Regions from separate parts of the Shewanella sp. 10N.286.48.B5 genome, predicted to be linked through region 1. Evidence: riboswitches for the same ligand, from Rfam matches in the RefSeq annotation. Region 1 holds a riboswitch; the other holds the start of a gene.
The links. Region 1 has a riboswitch for lysine ahead of lysC (lysine-sensitive aspartokinase 3). Riboswitches for the same ligand answer to the same signal wherever they lie in the genome.

Region 2: it holds a riboswitch for lysine, as region 1 does, so the genes downstream of both, BCU57_RS02420 (Na+/H+ antiporter NhaC family protein) here and lysC (lysine-sensitive aspartokinase 3) in region 1, are expected to answer to the same signal.

The regions. Positions count from the first base shown of each region.
Region 1 covers NZ_MCVG02000001.1:3,163,058-3,167,277, forward strand. The annotation lists gene BCU57_RS13520 (succinylglutamate desuccinylase/aspartoacylase family protein) at 1-371, opposite strand, end outside; gene lysC (lysine-sensitive aspartokinase 3) at 389-1,738, opposite strand; lysine riboswitch at 1,987-2,163, opposite strand; gene BCU57_RS13530 (DUF3293 domain-containing protein) at 2,581-3,018, opposite strand; gene arcA (two-component system response regulator ArcA) at 3,722-4,220, shown strand, end outside.
Region 2 covers NZ_MCVG02000001.1:558,444-562,663, forward strand. The annotation lists gene BCU57_RS02410 (electron transfer flavoprotein subunit beta/FixA family protein) at 63-812, shown strand; gene BCU57_RS02415 (electron transfer flavoprotein subunit alpha/FixB family protein) at 815-1,738, shown strand; lysine riboswitch at 2,149-2,369, shown strand; gene BCU57_RS02420 (Na+/H+ antiporter NhaC family protein) at 2,447-4,003, shown strand.

The DNA.
Region 1 (4,220 bases):
ATATCAAGTGACTGATCATAATACTCTCGGTTCCAATTCACCCCAGTGATAGGATCAAATCGCCCTAAGGTAAACTCGCCACTTTTTTGATTAATGCCTAAAGGGTTGGCTAATGGCACGCAGTGAATATCGCCTAATACAGTGTAGTCTTGCAGTAAAGTCATCAGCTGATGTATCACCGCATTACCCTGCACTTCAGCCCCATGAACATTGGCCTGAATATAAACACTGGGCGCGGCGTCATCTGAGCCTTTAAAGCTAAACAGTGGCGCCGTTAACGCTTGGCCTGTGGCAAGCTCTCCCACTTCAACCCGAGACATGGTGGCTGAATAATCGTTAGCCTGTTCTGTAATTGAATTCACTGATGTCATACCTGCCACGTTAGCAATTATTCAAATAAGTTTTGGTGCAGAGAGTTAACCACATCTGCGGCTTCAGATTCAGCGACGAGAACACATAAGTTATGTGGGCTAGCCCCTTGGCAAATCATGCGCACATTATGCTGTTCAAGTACCCCAAAAACTCGGCTGCAAATACCTGCTGTTGACGCTATTTGATTACCAATAATCGCCACTAAAGCTAATTTATCTTCCACTCTTACACGGCAATTTTGTGATAGTTCTTGCAGTAATGACTCGCTTAATAACCCCTGCCCGCTGGAGTCAGAACCGGTTTTATCAAGCGTTAGTGACACATTAACTTCTGAGGTGGTAATCAAATCAACTGAAATTTTATGCTTAGCAAGCGTGGCAAAGGTGTGCGCTAAAAAGCCCTGAGCATGGAGCATTTGTAAGCTATGCAGGTTTAATAAAGTTTGATCGCGTCTTAGAGCCACAGCTCGATAAACCGGGGCATCTTCTACTTGATGACGGATCCAAGTTCCACCTTGTTCAGGTGCTTTACTGGAACCAACAAACACCTGAATTTGTTGACGCACGGCCGGTAAAATCGTCGCAGGGTGTAATACTTTAGCGCCAAAGGTAGCCATCTCAGCCGCTTCATTAAAGCTAATTTCAGCGATAGGTCTCGCATTAGGCGCTAAACGTGGGTCAGTGGTATAAATTCCGGCCACATCAGTCCAAATCTCTACCGCATCTGCTTTTAAGGCTTCAGCTAATAACGCAGCTGAATAATCACTGCCGCCACGGCCTAAGGTGGTGGTGTTGCCTGCTTCATCAGCGCCAATAAAACCTTGAGTCACGATCACTTGCTGAGCCAATAACGGCTGTAAATGCTCCGCGCCTAGGAGCGCAATTTGCTCAATTTGCGGCTCTGCTTTACCAAAATGGCTATCGGTTCTTAATACTTGGCGCACATCAAATGAACTTGATGGCGTGCCTTTTTGGCGAATAACCGCAGAGAACAATAATGATGAACATTGCTCACCCATGGATAACAGCTCATCAATGATGGCTTTGCTTCTATCGAGCACTAACTTATCACTAAGCACTGCCATTCTGCTTAATAGCTTATCAATCGTAGCAGCTACATCTTGTGGACGCGCCAGCTTATCAACAATGTCATATTGAATTTTAGCAATTTGAGTGACTAAACTTAAGCGGCGTTGGTCGTTCACATTGGCTTGAGTTAACTCAACCAGTAAATTAGTGACACCGCTAGAAGCACTAACAACAACGACGCGGGTATTGGCATTGGCTAAAATAATGTCCGCACAGCGGTTCATGGCGTCAAAATCAGCAACTGAGGTGCCACCGAACTTAGCAACAACTAAACTCATGCTGATACCTCCACGACATTCGCAGACGAACTTTTACTAGACAAAGTTTTAGTAGACAAAGTTTTAGCAGACAAACTTTGACTAAACATACTTTCAGTAGACATGGACTGAGTAGACATAAACTGAGTACACAGTATTGGAACAACTTGAAATTTAATACGTAAAAACATGATTACACTCCGAACTTACTTCGTTCGAAGAGCCTGGTGCAGTGATAACGCACCCTTAAAGAAGGGAAACAGCAATCTTTCACCAGAAGCTCTCCACCAAAAAATAGGTGACAATCGCTAGGATTCAACCTAAACGACCGATACCGAATGCCAACCAAACATACCAGTACCTCGGCGCTAATCTCCCTCATAAGCTGTCATAGGAATTGGTTTTCCTCGAACTTACTACCTAGCTAACGCTCCTCTTCTGTTTCTTCCCACAGGAAGAGCATGAAAATACCAATAAATAACAACTCAAGTCAATTGGGATATGCCATAAAGTCGTCAAATAACACAATACGTAAATAGAGACACTGAGCTCAAAATAGTATCATGTAAGCTGTTATTTATAATTTGAAACAAAAAAGTGATATAAAACAATAGTGATTAAAAAATAAAAAGTAATAACCTCAATGTAAACTCGAGGTTATTGAGTTAAAACCTTCAACTAAACTGCACAATTAAGCTTCAATATTAACAATCAAGTTTCAACAGTATATAAATAACCATTGCCCTAATAAAAATATAAAAATAACAATAAAAAAAGGCACTTAACTAAGTACCTATAGAAGGAGTTACTGATATTAAACATCCTCGATAACTGATACAAATGTCACTTAATCGCCGATCATGTTATTCATCGTGCAAATCAGGTAATTCATTAACTAAAACCGTTCGTGGGCCAAACTCGCCAATTAACACTTCCTTGTCAGGTGCTTCACCACAGGCAAGTAATGACAACACCCCATTATCAACATAGTAAATAGCGAGCTGTTTAAACTCTCGGCCTAACGCTAACGCTTGGTCTTTTTCTATAAAGACTGCCCAACTTTTTTCCATATGAGATAAGTCTGGCGCCGCGCCAATTAAGCAACGATAGGGGCTATTAAATTGCTGAATTTTCCGTTGAAGTCGCCTATCTAACAAACGGTTTTGACACGGATTCAATTGGCTGCCTAAGGGATTATGGGCGGTGACAATGGCGAAGGGGACAGCGTAAGAAAGGCGCTGAGTAAGTAGAAATTGGGTCCCTTGATACTTAAACCAAAGGTTATCTATTGAATTATTCATCATTTATTTTTCTCAATTTAGACCAATTCAGTGTAGCAAACCAAGACTTGGACCAACACCCTGTGTGATGTAAGTCACAAGAACAATAATTATATTTAACCTAAAAATCATAAGCTTACCCAAAAAAGCATTTTTGTAACAAATCTTCCCCGTAAATTTGTTAACATTTCATTTGTTAACAAATGCCTAAAACGAGTACAATATCTCACACTAGCTAGATTTTGCTACATAACGCTAAGTTGTGACACAAGCGACTACATTTACTGAAATTAAATCTTGGTAAAGTGTTCAAGCTTTTAAAATGTGTTCTACATTTTAAAAGACTGAATATAAATGTAGGACAAAATTAGGTTGCGAAGGAACTTTAATCAGCAATTTAATCTCTTAGTTTATATGAATCATCGGTTTTACAGATATTTTGACAGGTTGTGAGCTTACTCAAGCTCAGCATACGATCTGAATATTGATTTTTTATGATCAAAATTTACGTCACGTATAACTCTTTTATAGAAGTGCGATAAATATTAGTGCCTTAAACTGGTTTATATAATGTAGTTAGTCATGAAGCGTGTTTTGTTCAGGGCAGACATAGATAAACACCTATCGTGAATTTATAAATTATCGGCGTTTTCTTAGCTATATAACGCCACAGCCCTAGTGCAACATGACTAGAATCGAATTGTTTTTAATTTAGGTAAATGACATGCAAAACCCACACATTCTTATTGTTGAAGATGAAGCTGTAACCCGTAATACTCTACGTAGTATTTTTGAAGCCGAAGGGTATGTAGTAACTGAAGCAAACGATGGCGCAGAAATGCATAAAGCCATGCAGGATAATAAGATTAATCTTGTTGTTATGGATATCAACCTTCCTGGTAAAAACGGTTTATTATTAGCCCGTGAACTTCGTGAAATTAATAACATTGGCCTTATTTTCCTTACTGGCCGTGATAACGAAGTTGATAAGATCCTTGGTTTAGAAATTGGCGCTGATGACTACATCACTAAGCCATTTAACCCACGTGAATTAACTATCCGTGCTCGTAACCTATTAACTCGTGTAAACAGCGCTGGCGCTGAAACCGAAGAAAAAGGTTCAGTTGAGTTTTACCGTTTCAACGGTTGGAGCTTAGAAATCAACAGCCGTTCTTTAGTTAGCCCACAAGGTGAGTCTTACAAATTACCTCGCAGTGAATTCC
Region 2 (4,220 bases), 2.6 Mb from region 1:
ATATTACATTGGTTAAAACCAATGTGCCGTCCACATACATTGAAGGTGTAAAAGGAAATCCCATGAAAGTATTGGTGCCTGTAAAGCGCGTAGTCGATGCAAATGTGAAGGTCAGAGTAAACGCTGACAACACAAATGTTGATACTGCTAATTTGAAAATGGCGTTAAACCCATTCTGTGAAATTGCAGTTGAAGAAGCTGTAAGATTGAAAGAAGCAGGAAGTGTTACGGAAATTGTTGTGGTCACTATTGGAGCTAAAAATGCTCAAGAACAATTACGTACCTCGATGGCGCTTGGTGCCGACCGTGCTATTCATGTCCTGACTGATGACGAGTTAGTGCCGTTATCGATTGCTAAAATTTTAAAAGCGGTTCAAGAAAAAGAACAAGCAGAATTAGTGATATTTGGTAAGCAATCTATTGATGGCGACAATAACCAAACCGGTCAAATGCTAGCTGCATTAACGAATATGCCTCAAGCAACGTTTGCATCAGAGCTAACATTAACGGCAGACAGTGCAGAAGTAACCCGTGAGATTGACGGCGGCTTACAAACAATAAAAATGCCATTACCAGCGGTGGTTACGGTTGATTTACGTTTAAATGAACCTCGTTACGCATCATTACCTAATATTATGAAAGCTAAGCGTAAGCCATTAGAGACACTTTCAATTGATGATTTAGGCGTAAGCTTAAAAGCACATCAAACCATTATAAAAGTCACCCCTCCAGCTGAGCGTAAAGCTGGCATCATGGTGAATTCAGTGGCTGAATTAGTTGAAAAGTTAAAAAATGAAGCGAAGGTGATCTAATTATGACTATTTTAGTATTAGCTGAACATGATAACGCAAGCTTAAAATTAGATACCGCTAAAGCAGTAAGCGCAGCGGTTGCCATTGGTGGTGATGTGCATGTGTTAGTTGCTGGTAGTGATTGCGCTGCAGCAGTTACCGCAGCGCAAGCATTAACAGGCGTAAGCAAGGTATTAGTTGCTGATAATGCTGTGTATCAAGCGCAACTAGCAGAAAACCTTTCACAGTTAGTGGTTAACCTTGCAGGTGATTACGAACATATTATTTCTGCGGCTAGCAGTGTCGGTAAAGATACCCTGCCACGAGTCGCGGCGTTATTAGATGTGGCGCAAATTTCTGAAGTGATTGAAGTTGTAAGCACAGATACCTTCGTGCGTCCTGTTTATGCCGGTTCGGCATTAGCGACAGTGCAAAGTTTAGATGCGGTTAAAGTGCTAACAGTACGAACCAGTGCTTTTGATGCCGCAACCAATGACGGCAGTGCAGAAGCGGTTATGGTTGATTTTGTTGCCACAGCAGCGGCAGAATTTGTTTCGCAAACATTAACTGAATCAGAGCGTCCTGAGCTTGGCAGTGCTGGGGTGATTGTTTCCGGCGGCCGCGGTATGGGCAGTGGTGAGAACTTTGCTATTTTAGAAGCGCTTGCTGATAAATTAACTGCTGCTGTTGGTGCTTCGCGCGCAGCTGTTGATGCTGGCTTTGTACCGAATGATTTACAAGTAGGTCAAACTGGTAAAATTGTCGCACCTGATCTGTATATTGCTGTAGGTATCTCAGGGGCTATTCAGCATCTTGCTGGTATGAAAGACTCTAAAGTCATTGTGGCAATCAACAAAGATCCTGAAGCGCCGATTTTCCAGGTTGCAGATTATGGTCTGGAAGCTGATTTGTTTGAAGCGATCCCTGAGCTAACTAATTTGCTATAGTCCTTAATTAGAGCCCTTAATTAGAGCCCTAAATAAGAGTCCTAAATAATGCTCTTTATAATAGGATTATGGCTTACGCTAGTTTTTTAGTGAGTTAATATCCACTAATAAAAAACGGCACTAAAAGGCTTTTACCGAGAGGTAAAAGCCTTTTTTAATGTTCCGTAGATAGTTGCTGCCAATTTATACTAATGCGTTGTTATTTGCGGTGCGGTTCTATCAGTGAGCAAAAATTACCACTGCGTTAAATATGAACCCTTGCTAATAAAAGGTTACACTAGTGCTGCGTCAATGTGCGCGGTTTTAGTTGTGATGTTATATATCACAAGATAATCAAGTTTTATCTGGCAATGATGCTACTGCTTATGTTTGTATGATGGGGTGTTGATATACAGAGCCTTTCTGTTGTTAACATAAGTAGAGGTGCATTAAGTATCAGTACGGGTGAGTTGGGTGATGCCAATAACTTATTCGGAAAGGATTTAGTGCCGAAGTAAATGGATTCTATCAAAACCATTTATTGGGGCAGTTACCGAAAGGGACTGCACTGTCATGGTAATTTCTATCCGAAAGGGTAGAAGAATATATATCGACAACGATATTGATATTACTGTGGAGTGCTACTGAAAAGATTTTCGTTTACGTATTCAACGTAAACTTGCCTTATCAGTTATTCTCCATTCGTACTCAACGAAGAAATTATAAGAAATGATGATAACAAGTTACGCCGATTCGGCTCTCTCGCTTTTGCCACCAGTAGTGGCTATTTTGCTCGCAGTATTAACTCGCCGAGTCTTACTTTCATTGGGCTTAGGTATTATCACCGGGGTGTTTTTACTCGGTGATTTTTCAGTTAGCGCTGCAGCCTCAAATTTACTGATTACCGTCACGGGTCTAGTTTGGGATGATGGCGCGCTCAATTCATGGAACCTACAAATTTTAGGTTTCTTGGTGATTTTGGGCATGATCACGGCATTAATCACGGTAAGTGGTTCAGCTCGCGCCTTTGCTGATTGGGCTCATCAACGTATTCGCAATAAACGTGATGCCAAGTTGATGACTATCTTCCTTGGTGTTGTAGTGTTTATTGATGACTACTTTAACAGTATTGTGGTGGGATCTATTGCACGTCCAATCACCGACCGTTACCACATTTCACGGGCTAAATTAGCCTACTTATTGGATTCAACAGCGGCACCAATTTGTGTTATCTCGCCTGTTTCAAGCTGGGGAGCGTACATTATCGCCCTGATCGGCGGGATTTTAACGGCTCATGGCTTTGCTGATACAGGGCATTTAAGTGTGTTCCTGCAAATGATCCCAATGAACTTTTATGCCATTTTTGCATTATTATTATTGGTGTGTGTGGCGTTATTTGGTTTAGATATTGGCCCAATGCGTAAGCATGAACAAAATGCCCAAAAGGGTGAGTTGTTCGACGAATCTAAAGGCTTACCACCAGGAGCCACAGCCGATTTACCAGAAGCGGAAACCGGTAAAATCATTGGCTTATTCTTACCTATATTAGTGTTAGTTGCGGCAACCTTCTATTTCATGGTGGCGTCAGGCGCTGATGCATTATCAGCTAATGATTTACCTTTTAGCATTTTAGGAGCATTTGAAAATACTGAAGTGAGCTCGTCACTATTTTTCGGTTCACTGGTGGGGTTAGCGGTCACCTTAGTATTAACTGTGAAGCAAAAAATTGCTCTGCCTATGGTGTTCACTGGCATCAAACTTGGCGCTAAATCAATGCTACCTGCCATTTATATTTTGTTATTTGCTTGGACGATTTCAACGGTTATTGGCAACCTTGAAACCGGTAAATACATGGCCAGTTTAGCCACAGGCAATATTCCATTTGCGATGCTACCTGCAGTATTATTTTTATTAGCAGGCCTAACCGCATTTGCAACCGGCACCAGCTGGGGTACCTTCGGTATCATGTTGCCAATTGCAGCTGATATGGCGATGGGCAGTGATAGCACTATGATGTTACCTATGCTTGCAGCCGTGTTATCTGGTGCAGTATTTGGCGATCATTGTTCACCGATTTCAGATACCACTATCTTGTCGTCAACGGGGGCGAGTTGTCACCATATCGATCACGTAATGACGCAATTACCTTATGCGTTAATCGTGGCGGTCATTAGTATTATTGGCTACGGTGTATTAGGTTTTACCGCGTCAGTGGCCATGGGCTTGGTCACCTGTAGTGTGCTATTTGTATTAAGCGTTATTGGACTGAAGTTGATCACTAAATAGCGTAAGCTAACTCGGTTTGATTTAAGCTTATCGCGAACTTTAGATATAGCTAACTTGTATGAAAATGCCGCTCAGATGAGCGGCATTTTTTATGTTTTAAAATCAAGGCTGCATAATAAAGTGGTATATATAAGCTAAATATCTAAGTCGAATCACTAGAGTGAACCTCAAAGGTTTAAGCTCACATGTTTTGTTTATGCAGCAGTTATTGTTAGCG